DNA from 4 places in the Mammaliicoccus sp. D-M19 genome. Region 2 is predicted to be linked to each of the others. Evidence: riboswitches for the same ligand, from Rfam matches in the RefSeq annotation. Region 2 holds a riboswitch; each other region holds the start of a gene.

Region 1 (5,224 bases), on a different contig from region 2:
CATTTTTAGCTAAATCAGAGCAACTACGTGTATTAGGAAAAGCATCATTAGCACCAGGATTATTTAACATTAATGAACCACTTGTATTTGGATTACCAATTGTTTATAACCCATTCTTAGCCATTCCATTTTTCCTAGCACCAATGGTATCAGCTTCAATAGGGTATTGGACAATTAAATTAGAACTTGTGAAACCAATTATTGCACAAGTACCATGGCCATCACCGATTGGATTTGGGGCATTTATTGGAACAGCAGGAAGTTTAATGGCAGTACTTGTTTCATTAATTTGTGGATTTGTAGCATTCTTAATCTGGTTCCCATTTATTAAGATATATGATAAAAAATTAGTAGAACAAGAAAAAGGAAATGACGCATTAATATAGAAGTTTCAGATGAAGAGACTGGGACATAACGGAATGCCTCAGTCTTTTTTAGTATCTTGGCAGTAGATGACTGAATTGAAAATGCGCTTTTATAAAGCTTTTTCCAACTCTAGTCATCCTTGCCGGGGCGGGACTACGAAATCTTTTTATATAAATTAGATTTCTGTCCCGCTCCCTTCCTTTTTGTGTTGTGTGATTTCTGGACCGATAAATGGAATTACCGGTTCAGAAATGAGAAATACGGACCGATAAATGGAATTACCGGTCCAGAAATGAGAAATACGGACCGATAAAATAAAATATCGACCCGCAAACGAGATTTACAGTCCGATAAAATAAATTATCGACCCGAAAATCCACTCCGCATCACCTCATCCTCCATTTTATTTCGGTTGCAAAAACAATTTCAAATAAATTCTTAAAAAGTGCAGAAAAAATATAATTCTATAGTATAATTAAATTTGGTCGAAATTTATTTAGGAGGTCCATTATGAAAGAATTCTTCCAATATTATAAACCCTATAAAGGATTGTTTTTCTTAGATTTTGGTTCGGCTGTTTTCGTAGGTATTCTTGAATTGGTGTTTCCACTTATAACGAGTATATTTATTGACCAGCTATTGCCAACTAAGAATTGGAGTTGGATTGTGATTTTTGTTTTTCTTTTATTATTCATATACGTTGTTGAATCTGTATTAAAATTCATCGTGACGTATTGGGGGCATAAACTGGGGACTAATATTGAAAGAGATATTCGTAATGAGCTTTATGAGCATATTCAAAAAATGAATTTTGGATTCTTTGATAACCAAAAATCAGGTAAAATCATTGGACGATTAACGAACGATTTAATGGATATTGGAGAAGTTGCTCACCATGGACCTGAAGATGTGTTTGTAGCTGTGATGACGCTTGTGGGTTCATTTGTCATTATGTTGACGATCGATGTGAAACTTGCGCTTATTACGTTCTGTGTTGTACCGATTATTTTTGTATTAACGATTTACTTTAATCAAAAGATGTCAGGTGCTTTTAAGAACTTATTTAGCAATGTTTCAAGATTTAATGAGCTTATTGCTGATAATGTTGGTGGTATGCGTCTTGTACAAGCATTTACAAATGAGGGTCACGAATTAACAAGATTTAAAAAGGTCAATGATAATTTTAGAGCGACAAAATTAAAAGCATATTCATATATGTCTTGGAACTTGTCAATTAGTCATATTGCTCAAAAATTAACGTTAATCTTTGTGCTGATTTTAGGAAGTTATTTTGTATTAAATGGGTCGTTGTCATATGGTGGATTTGTAGCATTTATTATGATTACAAATCTGTTATTTAAACCGTTAGAGTCTATTAATATGGTTATTGAACTATTTCCTAAAGGTATTGCAGGATTCAAAAATTTTAAAGAGATTGTCAATATGGATCCAGAAATTAAAGATAATGACGATGCTATCGAATTTATAGATGAACCAGATACAATTGAATATGAAGATGTATCATTCAAATATTCAGAGAAATTAATCTTAAATCAGCTTTCTATCAAAATTGAACAAGGTGAAAAAGTAGCACTTGTAGGACCGAGTGGGGGAGGTAAAACGACAATTTGTTCGTTATTACCAAGGTTCTACGACCCGTTACAAGGTAAGATTAAAATCAATAATCGAGATATTAAATCTTATAAGTTGGAATCATTAAGAAAACAAATTGGTGTTGTACAGCAAGATGTATTTCTTTTCGGTGGAACATTAAGAGATAATATTATTTATGGTAATTTAAATGCGACAGAAGAAGAAATTAATTACGCAGTTGACCAAGCACAATTAAGAACGTTTGTAGATGAATTGCCAGAAGGTTTAGATACTGTAGTTGGGGAACGCGGTACAAAATTATCTGGTGGACAAAAGCAACGTATTTCAATTGCGAGGATGTTCTTGAAGAATCCGCCAATTATTATTCTTGATGAAGCAACAAGTGCTTTAGATGTTGAAACAGAAAATAAAATACAATCAGCATTTAAGAATTTATCACGTGGTCGAACTTCACTGATTATTGCACATAGACTGAGTACAATTAGACATGTCGATAGAATTGTATATATCGAACAAGGTCAAATTCAAGAAATGGGCAGTCATGATGAACTCATGGATAAAGGTGGTAAATACAAAGATTTATACATGTCACAGTTTGAACAAATTGATGAATTTTAACATTTTGCCAGAGATCTTTTTGAAGAAAAAGGTCTCTGCATTTTTATATTTTGAGCTAAATAATAGACTTTCATTTCAAAGCTGTTATTATAGAGTGGTAATATCTATGATTAAGAGGTGTAACATGAAGATTTCTAAAGGATCAGATTATGGGTTACATGCATTGGCATATTTAATTGCTAAAAGAGATCAACAACCCATCAATGTTAAAAGTTTATCTGAAACGTTAAATGTATCTGTAACATATTTATCTAAAATATTAACGCAATTAGTAAAAGCAGGTGTTATTAAATCTGCATCTGGTGCAAAAGGTGGTTATTACTTAGTTAATAATTGGGAAGACATAACTGTCTATGATATTATTACAGCAATTGATGGTCATCAAAGTACGCTTGAAGATAGTTTTGATCACGGTCCTGAATGTAAAATACAAGCGATATTAACTTCAGCTGAAGATGAAATGACGCAAGCTTTGAAAAATAAAACTTTAAAAGATTTAATGTAAGTTAAATCTTTTTTTTATCTATAAATTATAGATATTACGACTCTATAATAGTTATGAAAGGTGGAAATACCATGTTTGATTGTATCGTAATAGGTGGAGGGCCAGCAGGATTAGCGAGTGCACTCACGTTAGGAAGAGCTTTAAAGAAGACATTAATGATAGACAATAATAATGCGAGAAATAAAGTGACACAGCATTCACATGCATTTTTAACACAAGACGGTGTAAGACCAGAAGAATTGAGAGCTAAAGGAGAACATGATGTTGATCAATATGATGATGTAACACGTATCAATGACACGGTGTTAAACATATTGAAAGAAGAGCATTATTTTATTGTTGAAACAGCCAATCAACAATATAAAGCTAAAAAAATTATGGTATGTACAGGATTGCGAGAAACATTACCAGAAATTGAAGGTTTAAAAGAAAGTTATGGCAAATCTGTCTTTTATTGTCCATGGTGTGATGGATATGAATTGAGACATAAACCATTACTTGTAGCTGTTCAACCTGAACATGTGAAACATATGGCGATGCTTATTAACAATTGGACAGACGATATCGTTATAAGTAGTCGTGATTTTTCATTATTAACTGAAGAAGATAAAGCGTTTATTGAAAGTAAACATATCACATTAGTAGAAAGCGAAGTAGCTGAATTTAAACATCATAAAGGACAAATTAATGAAGTTATCTTTAAAAATGGTGAACGAATCAATAGAAGCGGTGCAATCATTGGTGTAAAGTGGGATACTGATTTTGAATTTTTAAAAGGGCTCAATATTGAAAGAGAAGACAACGGAAAAATAAAAATAAACGAGTTAGGTGAATCATCTGTACCAGGATTGTTTGTAGCAGGAGAGAGTAAAGATTTCATGGCATCTCAACTTATAGACGCAGCAGCAAATGGTAATCAAGTCGCAAAATTTGTAGCAATGCAAATCATTATGGAATCATAAAAAAGGAGTAGGACGAAAAATATAGTCCTACTCCTTTTTTGCTTATTTTTTAGTTATTTTAATATTAATTTCAAAGTCACCGAATTGAACATTTTGATGTTCAGAATCTGAAGTTGGTTGAAGTATTGTGTTCTCAACTCTGCATAACTCTTGGATTAATGAGTTCTTCTTCTGGGTCTTAGCTATTGAGCCTGAAAAGCTTTTTGGTGGATTTGCCTTTAATTCTAATAGTTCTGATAAAATATCGTCTCTTGTTCTCATACTTATTGCCTCCTAATTTAATAGTTACAATAAAACAGCTCATCTTAAGATTAAGAAGAGCTGTTTAGAGAATCTTCTTATCTTTCAAGTTAAACTTGTTGGATTTAGCACAGTACATACGCCTGTTGCTGAGGTTTCATCGGGCCAATTCCCTCCGCCTACTCTTAATAAGACTACGAGCTATTTTATTGTTTCTTAATCATAACGAATTAATTGTATTTTGTCTAATTTTAAAAAGTTAAATGTTTAAAAAGTTTGAGATGGTCTATATATTAAATGAATATGAAGCATAGGAGGAATAGAATATGAAGTATAAAATGCTTTCTTTATTATTGTCAGCAGGTATCGTGTTAGCAGCATGTGGTAATAGTGACGATGATAACAATGATAAAAAAGATAATCAAAATGATGAAAAAACTGAACAAACAACTAAAGAAAATAGTAACGACGATCAAAACACAGATGATGATCAAAGTTCTGACAAAGCAACTGAAAATACAGTTAAATGGGAAGACGTTAAAGTCTCTCCAGAAGATGCTGTAAAAGCTGCACAAAAAGAATCAAAAGGTGAACTTAAAGATTTATCGTTTGAAAAAGAAACAGGTGATTGGAGTTATAAAGTTGAATTAGTTGATGGAACAAATGAAAATAAAGTACTGATAAATGCAGATGATAAATCTGTTACGAATGTTGAAAAAGAACAAGAAGATAGTGATGATAATGACCAAACATTCAAATTATCAGATGTCGCTAAATTTGAAGATGCACTCAAAGTAGCACAAGACAAAGCTAAAGGTGATATAAAAGAATGGTCACTAAGTGAAGATAACGGAAAACTTGTTTATTCTATTGAATTAAAAGAAGGTAATAAAGAATCAACAGAATTTACAATTGATGC
Region 2 (5,224 bases):
AGGTGAAGGTCCAGAAGATTTAACGGAACTTGTATTAACTTTAGGTTCTCAAATGGTTGTATTAGCTAAGAAAGCTGAAACTTTAGATGAAGCGAGAGAAAAACTTTTAGAAGTGATTTATAACGGTAAAGCTTTAGAAAAATTCAAAGTATTCCTTGAAAATCAAGGTGGAGACGGTTCTGTAGTAGATGACGTAACGAAATTACCACAAGCTCAATATACTTTCGAAGTTAAAGCTGAAACTTCAGGTTACGTATCACATATCGTTGCAGATGAAATTGGTGTTGCTTCAATGCTTTTAGGTGCAGGAAGAGCAACAAAGGATGATATAATTGACTTAGCAGTTGGTTTAGTATTAAATAAAAAAGTTGGCGATAAAGTTGAAGCGGGTGAATCGTTAGTAACGATTTACGCAAATCAAGAAGATGTTAAAGATGTAGAAGCTAAAATTTTAGAAAACATCACAATTTCTGACGAACAAGTTAAACCAACATTAATTCATAAAGTGATTACAGATTAGGAGTGTGTCAAATGACAAACCGATTTAAACGTATTCATTTAATCGTAATGGATTCAGTAGGTATTGGTGAAGCACCAGACGCTAAAGCATTTGGTGACGAAGGTTCTCATACATTAAAACATACACTTGAAGGTTTTAATGAAACATTACCAAACTTAGAAAAGTTAGGCTTAGGCAATATAGCAGACTTACCAGTAGTTCAAAAAGTATCAAATCCAGAAGCATTCTATACTAAATTAAGTGAAGCTTCAGTTGGTAAAGATACAATGACTGGACATTGGGAAATCATGGGTCTAAATATTGATAAACCTTTTAAAGTCTATCCAGAAGGCTTCCCAGAAGAATTGGTGAAAGAAATTGAATCAATTACTGGTAGAAAAGTTGTTGCAAATAAACCAGCATCAGGTACTGCAATTATCGATGAATATGGCAAGCATCAAATGGAAACTGGAGATTTAATTGTATACACTTCTGCAGATCCAGTGCTACAAATTGCAGCACATGAAGATATCATTCCTTTAGAAGAATTATATGATATTTGTGAGAAAGTAAGAGAGCTTACGAAAGATCCTAAATATCTAATAGGAAGAATTATTGCACGTCCATACGTTGGCGAACCAGGTAACTTCACTAGAACATCAAACAGACATGATTATGCATTGAAACCATTTGGTAAAACAGTTATGAATACTTTAAAAGATGCTGATTACGATGTCATTGCAATCGGTAAAATTAATGATATTTATGATAGTGAAGGTGTTACAAAAGCTATAAGAACAAAAGACAACATGGATGGTATGGATCAATTAATCGATGTTGTGAAAAGTGATTTCACTGGAATCAGTTTCTTAAACTTAGTTGACTTCGATGCATTATATGGTCATAGAAGAGATAAAGAAGGTTATGCAAATGCAATTAAAGACTTTGATAACCGATTAGAAAACTTACAAGCAGTATTAAATGAAGATGACTTAGTCATTATTACAGCTGACCACGGTAACGATCCAACTGCTCCAGGAACAGATCATACACGTGAATATGTACCATTATTAATGTATAGTCCAAGTATTAAAGAATATCATGAACTATCAGGTGATGATACATTCAGTTCAATTGGTGCAACAATAGCAGATAACTTTAATGTGACGTTACCTGAATTCGGTAAAAGCTATTTAAATGAGATGGGGATTAAGTAATGAATATAGTTAGACGATTATTTGGTATAGGATTTTCATTTGCAGGTGTCATGCATTTTGTGAGATCAAAAGGTTTTGAAGCAATCGTTCCAAACTATTTACCATTTAAAAAAGCAATTGTTTGGATAACAGGTGTGATGGAAATCGTATTTGGTATCATGTTAATTATCAAAAAACCAAGTAGCTTAATGAAAAAATTAATCGAATGGTTCTTACTAGCTGTATTTCCAGCGAATGTTTATATGGCGCAAAAGAACATCCCATTAAACGGTAAACAATTACCAAAATGGGCATTGTGGGGTAGATTACCACTACAATATGTGATGATTAAACTAGTACGAAAAATGTAATTTTTATATAGAAAGAGTTTGGGATATCGTATCCCAAACTCTTTTTTTATGTGAGGGTAAGTGTGATGTATGGATTAGTTGAATATAATGTTGGGGAGTTGGGTGTCGTTATTAGCAGTTTTGGCTGAAGGTGCAAATACTGGTGTCATTAGAAGTAAGTTTGGTGAGAAGTGCAAATAGTGATGCCGTTATTAGCAGTTTTGGTAAGAAGTGCAAATACTGGTGTCGTTATTAGCAGTTTTGGTAAGAAGTGCAAATACTGCTGTCGTTATTAGCAGTTTTGGCTAGAAGTGCAAATAAGGAGCTCCTTGTTTACAGTTCAGCCGAGATTTGTAACTAAGGCGTTCCATAGTAACACTTCAGCCGAGTTTTGTAACTAACGCTCCCGTTATGAACAAGTTTGGCGAGAAGTGTTCACAACAACTCCGTTATGAACAAGTTTGCTCAGAAGTGTCCGCAACGCACCGACATTTCAACATAAAAAAGCCCAGGACATGAATCCTGGGCTTTCCTCATTAATCTTCTTTAAAGATATTTTTCCAATTATCGCGTTCTGCTAAAAATTCTGTTGCTAATTGTTGTGCGCCTTCTAATGAATGACTTGCTGCCCAACCGCATTGTACTTCGTTACATGCTGGGACTTCTGTTGCTTGTTCTACATCTTTAAGTGTTGCTTCTAATATAGCAAGTACGTCATCATAATCGTCATGATTGATGAATGAAGCATAAAATCCTGTTTGACATCCCATTGGACTTACGTCTACCACTTTATCTGTATGGTTTCTAATGTTCTCAGCCATTAAATGTTCTAGGGAATGTAATGCAGGCATTTCCATATGTTCTTTGTTAGGTTGTTTAAATCGAATATCATATTTATGAATAACATCACCATTTTGTCCTTCTTTGATTCCCGCAAGTCTCACAAATGGTGCGTCTACTATCGTATGATCTAAATTAAAACTTTCAACATTCATTTTTGTCATGAAGATTCCTCCTTTGATTTCGGCATCATTATATCAAGTTAATTTTGAAAAAACAATCAATTCAGATTTCTTTTACTTTCTTTCTATGTTACTTTATAAGATAATATTAATAAATTATTCTGAAATTAGGTGATGAGATGGAGCGATTACGTGTAGTCCCATACGACAGTATATGGCAACACCTTTTTCTTGAAGAGAAAAAATATTTACAGTCGTTATTGAAAGAACATAGTATCAGCATTGAACATATAGGATCAACGGCTATTCCTGGATTATCTGCGAAGCCGATTATAGATATATTAATAGTTGTAAAAGATAGTAAATCGATTGATGAATTTACACATGAATTATCAGGTTTAGGATATGAATCTAAAGGAGAACGTGGTGTTATCGGTAATCGATATTTCAAAAAATATGATCAATACGGTGCAGTTTCTCACCATTTACATATTTATGATGAAGGTAGCCCACATATTTTAAGATTATTATCCTTTAGGGATTATTTAAGAACATTCAATGGTGAAAGAGAAAGATATAGTCGACTAAAGCACGACTTAGTGATTGAATTTCCTGATGACAGTGAACAGTACTATAAAGGCAAAGACAGCATGATTAAAGAATTTGAGAAAAAAGCAGAAAAATGGTACTTAAATTCCAATGATATTGCAACAAATCATTGACATATCCGAGTTAGACAGTTAGAATTAAATTCAAATTTCATACGAATTATCAAGAGAGACTGAGGGAAGGGCCCGATGAAGTCCAGCAACCTCCCATAATGGAAAGGTGCCAATTCCTGCAGTTTGTTACTGGAAGATAAAAGAACGATTGGCGCACTCCTTACAAAGTAGTGCGCTTTTATATTGGAAAGGTGAATCATTAATGAGTAACTTATCGCAAAATATTATTAATTATATAGAACAAAATAGACATTTATATTTATCAATGAGTCATCAAATTCATGAACGTCCTGAGTTAGGTAATGAAGAAGTATTTGCATCACGTTTATTAAGCGACCAATTAAAGAATCATCATTTTAAGATAGAGAAGAATATTGCGAAACATCCGACAGGTTTCATTGCAACGTATGACTCAGGAAAAGAAGGTCCAACTATTGCATATTTAGCAGAATATGATGCATTACCTGGTCTTGGTCATGCGTGTGGTCATAATATTATTGGAACCTCAAGTGTGTTAGCAGGTATCAGTTTGTCTAAAGTGATTGATCAAATCGGTGGCAAAGTTGTCGTGTTAGGTTGTCCTGCTGAAGAAGGAGGTATTAATGGTAGTGCTAAAGCAACTTATGTGAAAGCTGGGATTATCGATAATATTGATATTGCACTAATGGTTCATCCTGGCCATGAGACATACGTGACAGTGCCTTCATTAGCTGTAGATGTATTTGATGTTAAATTCTATGGACGAAGCGCTCATGCCTCTGAAAATGCTTTTGAAGCGGTTAATGCGTTAGATGCTATGTTATCTTTCTTTAATGGCGTGAGCATGTTAAGACAACAAATTAAAAAGACAGATAAAGTACACGGCGTTATATTAAATGGAGGTGAAGCAGCGAATATTATTCCTGATTTTACACATGCACGTTTCTACACACGTGCCACTTCACGTAAAGAATTAGATATCCTTACTGATAAAGTGAGGAAAATAGCTGAAGGTGCAGCTATACAAACAGGTGGTACATACGAATTAAGACCAATCCAAAATGGTGTAAATGAATTCGTGATTAATAAGCCTTTAGACGAATTATTTAGAAAGCACGCTGAACAAGTTGGTGAAGAAGTCATTGATGACGATTTTGGTTTTGGTTCTACAGATACGGGGAATGTAAGTCATATCGTACCGACTATACACCCACACATTAAAATTGGACCATCTAATTTAGTGGGCCATACGAAAGAATTTTGCCAAGCTGCTGCAAGTACAAAGGGCGATAAGGCATTAATTAATGGTGCTAAAATATTGGCCTCAATGGGATTAGAACTTATAGAGAATGTATCCCTTAGAAATGAAATCATTGAGCATCATCAAACATTAAGGGAGAACTTGTTATGAAAAAAGAATATAGGAAACCACTCAATTTAACGTTAAGAGATTTATATGAAGAAGATATTGTATATAATGCGAGACCTTCTTATGAAGATAATCCTTGGTTAAAAG
Region 3 (5,224 bases), on a different contig from region 2:
GTTGTCCGATCAGTACTAAGTTGATTTGTCCAAGTAATTTACTTGTAACTGCAACTTCATTTGATTCAGGTGTTAAGTCAGATAAATCATCAAAATTCGCTGCACCTGCAGTAGAAACAACTGCATCTACATTTTGAATTTGTTCAAACATTAACTTAATATCTTCTACATTCGACATATCCATTTGATAGTCACCTGAATTACGTCCAACTTTCACAACTTCATGTCCATTTGACGCAAGCTCTTCTGCCACTGCTGAACCAATAGTACCATTAGCACCAACTAATATAATCTTCATAATTTACCACCTTTTCATTTAATTAAATAAATTTTATCTATAAATGAAAGCATACACAAACATAATGTTCAAAGATGAGTAATTATACAAAAAACATCTAACCTTATGGCTAGATGTTTTTTCAAACTTATTACTTAGCTGCGATTACAGCTCCGTCGTATTTCTTGTTGATGAAGTCTTTAATTTCTTTAGATTGTAAGACTTTCATTAAAGCTTTAATTTGTTTGTCGTCTTTATGACCTTTTTGAACTGCAATTAAGTTTGCATATGGTGAATCTTTTCCTTCTACTGCAATTGAATCTTTAAGTGGATTTAATCCTTGTTCGATTGCAAAGTTAGAGTTGATGATTGTAGCGTCACCTTCGTCTGCTTGATAAGATTTAGGTAAAAATTCTGCTGATTGTTTATTGTTGAATTTAATATTTTTCTTGTTTTCTACAATATCATCAAATGTTGCGTCAACTGGTTTAACGCCATCTTTAATTTTGATTAGTCCTTCTTTAACGAAGAATGATAAGAATCTACCTTCTTCAGCTGGATTGTTTGAAACATAAACTGTTGCATTTTTTGGTAAGTCAGATAATTTTTTATATTTCTTAGAGTAAACTGCCATTGGCTCTAAATGTACGTTACCTGCTGATTCAATTTTATATCCTTTTTCTTTTGATTCAGTTTTTAAGTATGGTGTATGTTGGAAGAAGTTAGCATCAAGTTCACCTTTATCTAATAATTTGTTAGGTGTTGTGTAATCATTGATTGTCTTGATTTCTAAGTCATAACCTTCTTTTTTAAGAAGTGGTTTAGCTTCTTCTAAAATTTCAGCATGAGGTGCTGGTGATGCACCAATTTTAATTGTTTCGTTCTTTTCTTTCTTGTCGCCACTACCGCCACCACATGCTACTAGTACGACTGTTAAAATTGAAATAAATAATAACCCAAATACTTTTTTCATAAAAAACACTCCTTAACGTTTATCAATTCTTTTTACAATTAAATCTCCAATAAATTGGATGACAAAAACAATAATTAAAATAAAGATTGTTGAAATTAAAATGACGTCATTTTGATTTCGTGTAAATCCAGTTAGGTAAGCTAAGTTACCTAACCCCCCTGCACCAATTACACCGGCTATAGCAGTTGATCCAACTAAAGCAATAGCTGTAACTGTGATTCCCGATACTAAAGCAGGTAATGATTCTTTTATTAATACTTTTCGAACGACTGTCCAAGTAGTAGCACCCATTGAAACTGCCGCTTCAATAACACCTTTATCAATTTCTTTCATGCCGATTTCAACAAGTCGCGCATAAAATGGTGATGCACCAATAATCAATGCTGGTAAAGCGCCTTTAGGTCCACTAATTGTACCTAGTAAGATGTCCGTAAAAGGTAGTAATAATAATATTAAAATGATAAATGGAATAGCTCTAAATAGGTTCACAACAAATGAAACGATTGAATAGAATACACGTGAACTTTTAGATGTTCCTCTTGATGTTAAAAATAGTAAAGTTCCTAAGATTAATCCAAATACTAAAGTAAATACTGTAGAAATAATCGTCATATATAACGTTTCATACAATGCTTCCCATACAGCATCCCATCGTACGTTAGGCATCGTGACCATTTCTGTTATGATATCTCCAAATGATTTATTCACCTACGTTCACCTCTACTTTCACGCCTAGATTATTCAATTCTTGCTTAATTGCTTCTTTAGAATAATCTCCTTGAGGTAAATGAACGATCATATGTCCAAATGTACCATTTTGAGTTAATTTAACGTCACCTTCGATAACGTTAATATCGATATTATAAGTTTTTATAATTTTCGCTAACACTGGATCAGAACTTGTTCCACCAACGAAGTTTAATTTCCAAATTTCACCATTTGATTGTTCTTTCTTAAAGTCATGTAAAGTTCTTTGTAAATCATCTGCTTTAAGATCATCTTTAACGAATCGTTGTGTAACATAAGTTTGAGGGTTATTAAATACGTTAATAACTTCTCCCTCTTCAACAAACTTACCGTTCTCCATGACTGCTACGTGGTCACAAATTTTTCTAATGACATGCATTTCATGTGTGATTAATATGATAGTTAAATCCAGTTCTTTATTAATATCTACTAATAAATCTAATATTTCATCAGTAGTTTGCGGATCGAGTGCACTTGTTGCTTCGTCACATAATAAGACATGTGGATCATTAGCTAGTGCACGGGCAATACCAACTCTTTGTTTTTGCCCTCCTGATAATTGTGAAGGATATGCATTCTCGCGTCCTTCTAATCCAACTCTTTTAATGAGTGCCTTTGTTCTCTCATTAATTTCACTTTTAGATACACCAGCGATTTCTAATGGAAATGCGATGTTATCTTTAACTGTTCTAGACCAAAGTAAGTTGAAATGTTGGAAAATCATGCTTACTTTTTGTCTTTTTAATCTGAGGTCTTGCTTTGATAATTGACCGATATTCGCACCGTCTACAATTACTTCTCCCTCAGTTGGTGTTTCTAGGCCATTAAACATACGTATAAGCGTACTTTTACCTGCACCAGAAAAACCAATTACACCATATATACTTCCTTTATCTATGTTTAAGTCAACATGGTCAACAGCTGTTATGTTACCTTTTTTTGTTTTGAAAGTTTTAACAACTTTATTTAATTCGATCAAATCTGCTGCCTCCTAATCTCTAAATTAAAAACGCCTCACTCTTTAAAATAAGAGAAAGGCGTCAAAAATTGTCTTTCTCTCATCTCCAAAAGTTAACACTTTTTGTGAATTGGCACCATTTCATATTTATATGACGGTTGCCGGGCTTCAAAGGGCACATCCCTCCACCACTCTTGATAAGAGTTATTACGTATTTAATTAAATTCATACTATCATGATAAGTTTTTATCGTCAATAACTTTTTGAATATTCTCTACAATATACGGAACAGACTGAAAGGCATAAATGCGACGGATAACTTGATCTTTATGCATGATAAAAAGTACGGGTACTGACATGATTTCAAATTCTTTACAGAATTCTGGGTAAAAATTCAAGTCACACTTATTAATAGGTAATTGTGTCACTTGGTTTGCAATATCTAACATGCGTTCTGATATTTTGCACGTTCCACATGTTGGCGTATATCCAAATAATAAATGGATATCTTTATCAAAATGCTTGTATATATCGTTCAATATTTCTGTGTGTTTCATGGTAACGATACTTCCCTTTCAATACAAAATCATTCTTAACAATAAATCCATGATAGTTTAACACATTCGCTAAATATTGTCTTGGACAGCGCGCTACTTCAGAAAATGTAGAATCTATATAAATATGCTGACTTTCACTTGCATATTTCTTAAACCATTTTCTAATTTTCTTACCTTCTTTATCTTGATCTACTAAGACATATACTTGAGAACCATATATCTCTTCAAGTAGCTCATCCATTTTTTCGACACCCATCGTTCCATGGGTACAAATGATATGAACATGATCATTTAATACTTCTTCCACTCGTTTTTTATCAGAAATACCTTCTACGATTATAATCTTTTTAATCATCGCCATGAATATCACCTTCTACAAATGAGATAGTATTGCTGTTCAGTTTCATAATAAATATTTCAAAAAAACTCCATGACACATCAGTATCGTGGAGTTTAATGTTATGTTATTCACCTATCATTTCACTATAAGCGTCTGCATCTAATAATTCATCTAATTGAGCTTTATCAGATAGTTCAACTTTGACCATCCAAGCTTTATCATATGATGATTCATTAACAAACTCAGGGCTGTCTTCTAGTTCTTCGTTTACTTCAACGACTTTACCAGATAATGGTGCATATAGTTCAGAAACTGTTTTAACAGATTCTACACTACCGAATGAATCTCCACTAGTTAATTCGTCACCTTCTTCTGGCAACTCAACAAACACAATGTCCCCTAATTCTGATTGAGCAAAATCAGTAATACCGATAGTTACGATATCTCCATCTACTTTTACCCATTCATGTTCTTTTGAATATTTTAACTCACTAGGCACTGTCAAAGTAATCCCCTCCTATATGTAATTCAATTATAATCATGACATAAAGCCATTATTCAAGCAACTATTTTTATAACCAAGTTTGACGATATTCGTCTTCATTAAAACCAAGTGTCACTTTATTTCCTAAAACGGCTAAAGGTCTTTTAATTAACATGCCATCAGATGCTAATAAATCAAACTTTTCGTTGTCTGATAAATCATCCATTTTATCTTTTAATCCCAATTCGCGATATTTAGCGCCTCGAGTATTAAATAATTGATTTACATTGATGTCTGTACCATCAATGATATCTTTTAATTCTTTAGCTGTTGGTGTTAATTGAGTAATATCAATCGGTTCAAAACTGGCACCGTTCATTTCTAAGAACTTTGCTGCTTTTTTACAAGTTGTACAATTAGGATATTGATAAAATTTTATCATGTCTTTACCTCCATATGTCTATTTAATTTCATTATAACAATATTAGTACAGAACATGTAGTAATGAGTTAAATATTTTTTTAAATATTAGAAATAAGATATACTTACCTTATAATCATTATTTCTAAGGAGCAGAATAAATATGAGAACAATAAGTCAATATGCTGAATTTGAAGAGATTACACAAAGTGATGAACCAGTTGTCGTTAAATTCTTCGCAGATTGGTGCCCAGATTGCACTAGAATGAATCAATGGATCGATCCAATTATTGATGAATACAATCAATACAATTGGTATCAAATTAATCGTGACCAAGTTCCTGAAGCAGCAACTGAAAATGATGTAATGGGTATTCCAAGTTTATTAGTATTTAAAAACAACGAAAAACTTGCACACTTACATTCAGCAAATGCAAAAACACCAGAAGATGTTAAAGCATTCTTAGC
Region 4 (5,224 bases), on a different contig from region 2:
AACAAGCTCAGCTGTTGAACTTGCATAAGGTTCCATATAAACAAGTAATGGACTTGAGATGATACTTTCGCCTCGACGATGGTGGTCAATAACGACTTTTCTATTTGCTTTATTAAGCAAGTTCTCATCAATTACAAGTTCAGGTTTATGTGTATCCACGACAACGAGTGTTGTACGAGGTGTCATTTCATGCCAAGCTTCTTCTGATGTAATAAATCTTTCTTTCAAATCAGGCTTCTCGTCTATTTCAGCCATCACACGTTCTAATGTACTATCAATATCCGAATCGTTTAATACAATATATGACTCAAGATTATTCATCTTCGCAATACGTGATACACCGATTGCTGCACCGATTGCGTCCATATCTGGTGATTTATGACCCATAATGATCACTTTGTCGCCTTCAATTAAGATATCTCGTAACGCATGGGATATCACACGCGCACGTACTCTCGTTCTTTTTTCCATCGGGTCAGTCTTACCGCCGTAGAATCTCACGTTACCATTACTATTTTTAATGGCTACTTGGTCACCACCACGGCCGAGTGCTAAGTCTAAACTTGATTGTGAAAGTTCACCTAGCTCAATTAAGTTCTCACTACCTTCACCAATACCGATACTCAGTGTTAATTGGTGACCGATGTCTCTTGTCTTATCTCTTAAATCATCTAATAAGTTGAATTTCAACGTTTCGATATCTTCTAATATACTCTTGTTTAATAACGCTATAAATTGATCAGCACTATAACGTTTAATAAACAATTGATAACGTGATGACCAGTCATCTATAACACTTGTAATCAGACTATTGATTTCTGAACGTTGAGAGTCATTCATGTTCTGTGTAATTTCATCAAAGTTATCTAAGAAAATAGTTGCTATGATTGGTTTTTCATTTTCATATAATTCATATACACGGGAAGATTCAGTAATATCAAACAGATAAATAGACTGTTCATCTTCAGTATAAGTGACTTTATATTTGTATGATCCTTCTTCAATCTCTACTTCTGAAGTATTTTCTAATCTTTTTAAGATATTCGGAAATACTTCGTTAATTGGTTCGTCTAAAACGTCTCGTTCTAATCGTTTATTAACAAAATTATTAATCCATTCGATATGGTCATTTTTGTCTAATAATATGACGCCTATTGGTAAGTCACTGACTGCACTTGTTTTACTTTTCGTAATTCTACCGGCTAAACTCCCAATATATAAATCTAATTTCAAAAAGCTCTGTCTAACAAAAAATATGCTTACTGCAATTAGAATTATCGTAGCAACCGTCGAAATAATCGCCCAAAATATTGAATTAAAAAAACTGAATACGACTAGCACCAAAGCTAATATCATCATAATAATGTACGGAAATATTAGGGCTTTTTTAACAGATTGACGGTTCATAAACTCACCTCAATTTACTTTTTTATACGTTGTTTCAAGTTAAACCAAATATCCATTAATCCGAATAAGTACGCAAATGGTTTAAATATAAATGCCAATACAAAGATGATGACACCTACTATAATTGGTAATTTTTTAACTTTTACAAATAAATGGAACAACGATAATGCTTGTATAAATATAACCCATTCTAACACAAATTGTAAGTTAGTGACTATGCCATACGCCACTACATTATCTTTCGTGACAAACAAGCTCACAAGTACTGTAATCACAAAAACGAATGCAACGCTTCTGTTGATTTGCCACATAAATAATGGTCTGAACACAGGTGTTGCGACTTTGAATTTTCTTAAAATCGGAAACGTCACAACTAAATTCACAAGCACAAATAAGAATACCCATAATACTATATACCCAGGAATGCTCGCTTGTAATATTTCTAATGAAACTTGTAAAGATTCTTCAATTTCAGTTGTTATATTACCACCCATTTGAAAATACGACACTAATACATCATGGTACTGATTAAAGAACTTGCTCGTTAAAGGTAAGTTTCCCGTAATTTGTAAAATTAACACACTACCTATCGTTAAAATACTCATAAATGTTGTCACTAAGTACAAAATACGTTCTTTAGATGTACGCTCAATAAGTAACTGCCCAATAAATACACTCATAAAAATAACAAGTGTCATGGCAGTTAATAAGAATACATGATTAAATAACACAGTTGCACATAACGTTATGACAACCGTCACAAAAAAGGACGGTTTAGAGCGATACCAAAGAATCGTTCCTGGTATCGTAATAAATGGTATGATCAATATTGCTAATAATGGTACAAAGTTTATAATAGCGGCACTTAGAACTAGTATAAGTGTTGCTATGATTGTCGCTTTTATATCGACTTTAAAAGACAAATTTTTCACTTCCCAATCTAAATTAAACATCTTTCTCTATTTTACAGATTTTTATCCTTTAAAACAATGTAGGTGACTTTTAAGTTGATATCAGCGTGCTTTAAATTTATATAATTTTAAGAAATGATAAACGTTAGGTGCCCAATCTCCAAAATTCAATAAAAACCCATCATGGCCCACGTTGTCTGGCACATAGAAATGTCTATGATACTTAAAGAATCGACCTAAAGCTCTCACTTGGTCATCTGGATATAATAAATCATCCGCAAATCCTAATGTTAATACTTTCGTTTCTAGTTGAAGTAGACGTTCCTCAACATCATCTCGTCCTCTAAATATGTCGTGACTGTCTAAAACATCTAACAATGTTAAATAGCAGTCTTTGTTAAATACTTCTTTAAATTTATTGCCTTGATATTTTTGGTAGCTTACAACATCATCTGCAGAAAATCTTGATTCGTAATCTTTACTTGAACGATACGTTAAAAAGCCAAGTTGTCTTGCGATGCTTAAACCATCTTGTCCGTTCATATGAATGACTTGTCTTGCAATCTCATTAAACGCTCTACTATATGATGAAGTCTTCTCTGTAGCAGCTAATATGACTGCTTTTTTCACTTCAATCGAACCGTCATAAAGCATTTCTAACGTTTGCATACCACCTAAAGAGCCACCAATTAATACATCAATTTTTTCATAGCCAAATTGTTTCAATCCTAATATGTTTGCTTTCGCAACATCTCTCATCGTCAAATGTTCCGGGAAATTTGGAGTATTCAATCTTGAACTTGATCCATAAGGACTGCCAATTACATTAAATGTTATAAATTGATAATCATTAATTGAAAGGTAACCGCCATCTATAATTTCACGCCACCAACCTGCATGCTCATCATCACCATATGTTAAATGGTTGCCTGTTAGCGCATGACAAACTACAACGAGTGGCTGGCCTTTATAACCCACATACTCATATTGAAGTTTCAAGTTATCAATCACTTCACCAGATTCTGTTTCAAAATGTCCAAGATCTACTATGCCTGTTTCTCGAGAAATAATCACATTAAAACCCCCCTCTTATTTAAATTGAAAGACTTCTTACTCGTCAAAGAAGTAAGAAGTCCTCATCATCCTTATTATGCGAGTATACTCGTTGGTAGTAGCACCGTATCTATTATGACCGGTTGCTGAAGTGTCGTCGGGCCAATTCCCTCAACTTCTCTGAATAAGCTTTGCTATGTAATTTATATTAAGAATACTAGAAATGAGCATTTCTTTCAATAAGTTAACGAATGAAATTAAAAGACTAATCTCACAATCGCCATAATAAACATACCAGCTATAACTGTAATCGTTAAACTTTTAAATATGAGTGCTATTAGAATTGTTGGTATCGCGACTATAATACTCTCAAAATTTAACGTAAACCCCGCATTGCCTTCTTGATTTAACATGCCTTCTAGTATTAATGCCGTAAAGAGACATACCGGCACATATTGTAACCACTTGATCACACTTTCAGGTAAGTCCGCTTTTGATAACAATACAAATGGAGAAACACGGATAATCCAAGTTAAAACAAAACAACTTATCGTAATTAAAATTAAATACATCGATATACTCATTTATCAAACACCACCCCTACGACAGAAGCAATAATTGTCGACACAATAATGGATAAATAAGTTGGCATAAATAATGTCAGAATAAGCATGCATACAATCGTTAATAATATTAAATAAAGATATACTAAGACTTTGCTTTTATGTATCGTTTCAAACTGAGCAATTAATAAAAATATAAACATCGCTGTTAAAGCATAATCGAGGCCAAACATTTCAGGTTTAGGTATTAAGTTACCGACTAAACCGCCAATAATAGATGTGACAATCCATAATAAATAAGCTGAAATATTTAAACCATGCATCCAAGTCGCATTGAGCGATTTCTCTTTCACATATTTCGTAATCGCAACACCGAATGACTCATCCGTTACAAGTGTGCCTATTCCTATATTCGACCAAAAACCATTTCCTTTAAATGCTGGGACTAAAGCCAAACTTTGAAGAAACATTCTTGAGTTAACAAAAAATACCGTCAATAGAATTGCTGAAATAGGGGAGTGGATGGCGACCAACGCACATATAATAAATTGAGCAGCACCCGCATAGACAAAAATAGACAACAATGCAATTTCCAAAATAGATAAACCAGATGAAATACCGACGATACCAAAAGCTAATGCAACACTAAAGTATCCAAGCATAGTTGGTATACAATCTTTAACACCTTGAAGGAACAAACCTTTATTCGTAATACTCGTACTTGTCACAACGATGCCTCCAATCTACAGTTAAAGGTAAGTCTAACGTTTGTCTAACCTCAATCTTACTTACCTCTAAAGAATTTTAATATGTATTAGTTTTATCATACCTATATTACTTTATCAATAACACTTGATTAAATATTCGGAAAATAATTAATCAATTTGATACTGGATTAATCATTTGGGCTTAGATGGCCATAGATGATCAAGTCTTCGTGCGTTATACCTTGATTTTGTACCTTAGCGCACGATATCTCTCAGTCTTCGTGCACTTATATTTATATCTCAAACCATATAAAAAACAGCAGAAATTCAATTGAATGAATTTCTACTGTTTGATTATCTATATAAATTATTCACTTAAACCGAATTCTGCACTTGCCTCGAATTTAACATCTCTACCGATCATCACGCCACCAGTTTCTAATGCTTGGTTAAATGATACGCCGTATTTTTCGCGGTCGATTTTACCAGTTACTGCGAAACCTGTTACTGTTTCACCATTTAATGGGTTTTTACTTACGCCGTTGAAATCAACGTCAAATGTTTCTTCGTGTGTTACGCCAGC

What was found. A riboswitch is a leader RNA that binds a small molecule or an ion and turns the genes downstream of it on or off. The one in region 2 is predicted to bind S-adenosylmethionine.
Region 1: it holds a riboswitch for S-adenosylmethionine, as region 2 does, so the genes downstream of both, LQ675_RS04055 (hypothetical protein) here and LQ675_RS08430 (M20 family metallopeptidase) in region 2, are expected to answer to the same signal.
Region 3: it holds a riboswitch for S-adenosylmethionine, as region 2 does, so the genes downstream of both, LQ675_RS02925 (methionine ABC transporter ATP-binding protein) here and LQ675_RS08430 (M20 family metallopeptidase) in region 2, are expected to answer to the same signal.
Region 4: it holds a riboswitch for S-adenosylmethionine, as region 2 does, so the genes downstream of both, metX (homoserine O-acetyltransferase MetX) here and LQ675_RS08430 (M20 family metallopeptidase) in region 2, are expected to answer to the same signal.

Annotation. Positions count from the first base shown of each region.
Region 1 is NZ_JAJNHW010000001.1:781,715-786,938, reverse strand. It holds gene celB (PTS cellobiose transporter subunit IIC) at 1-386, shown strand, start outside; gene LQ675_RS04070 (ABC transporter ATP-binding protein) at 874-2,598, shown strand; gene LQ675_RS04065 (RrF2 family transcriptional regulator) at 2,723-3,103, shown strand; gene LQ675_RS04060 (NAD(P)/FAD-dependent oxidoreductase) at 3,175-4,065, shown strand; gene LQ675_RS04055 (hypothetical protein) at 4,108-4,326, opposite strand; SAM riboswitch class I at 4,401-4,500, opposite strand; gene LQ675_RS04050 (PepSY domain-containing protein) at 4,632-5,224, shown strand, end outside.
Region 2 is NZ_JAJNHW010000003.1:67,684-72,907, reverse strand. It holds gene LQ675_RS08455 (pyrimidine-nucleoside phosphorylase) at 1-520, shown strand, start outside; gene deoB (phosphopentomutase) at 532-1,716, shown strand; gene LQ675_RS08445 (DoxX family protein) at 1,716-2,066, shown strand; gene LQ675_RS08440 (S-ribosylhomocysteine lyase) at 2,582-3,049, opposite strand; gene LQ675_RS08435 (GrpB family protein) at 3,187-3,729, shown strand; SAM riboswitch class I at 3,773-3,872, shown strand; gene LQ675_RS08430 (M20 family metallopeptidase) at 3,932-5,119, shown strand; gene ldmS (L-aspartate--L-methionine ligase LdmS) at 5,116-5,224, shown strand, end outside.
Region 3 is NZ_JAJNHW010000001.1:572,902-578,125, forward strand. It holds gene LQ675_RS02910 (short chain dehydrogenase) at 1-298, opposite strand, end outside; gene LQ675_RS02915 (MetQ/NlpA family ABC transporter substrate-binding protein) at 429-1,250, opposite strand; gene LQ675_RS02920 (methionine ABC transporter permease) at 1,263-1,958, opposite strand; gene LQ675_RS02925 (methionine ABC transporter ATP-binding protein) at 1,951-2,976, opposite strand; SAM riboswitch class I at 3,053-3,159, opposite strand; gene LQ675_RS02930 (thioredoxin family protein) at 3,189-3,512, opposite strand; gene LQ675_RS02935 (toprim domain-containing protein) at 3,469-3,873, opposite strand; gene gcvH (glycine cleavage system protein GcvH) at 3,977-4,357, opposite strand; gene LQ675_RS02945 (arsenate reductase family protein) at 4,425-4,778, opposite strand; gene LQ675_RS02950 (thioredoxin family protein) at 4,920-5,224, shown strand, end outside.
Region 4 is NZ_JAJNHW010000009.1:67,102-72,325, reverse strand. It holds gene LQ675_RS13270 (DHH family phosphoesterase) at 1-1,407, opposite strand, end outside; gene LQ675_RS13265 (DUF2232 domain-containing protein) at 1,422-2,339, opposite strand; gene metX (homoserine O-acetyltransferase MetX) at 2,421-3,389, opposite strand; SAM riboswitch class I at 3,461-3,562, opposite strand; gene LQ675_RS13255 (AzlD domain-containing protein) at 3,629-3,955, opposite strand; gene LQ675_RS13250 (AzlC family ABC transporter permease) at 3,952-4,596, opposite strand; gene LQ675_RS13245 (YceI family protein) at 5,009-5,224, opposite strand, start outside.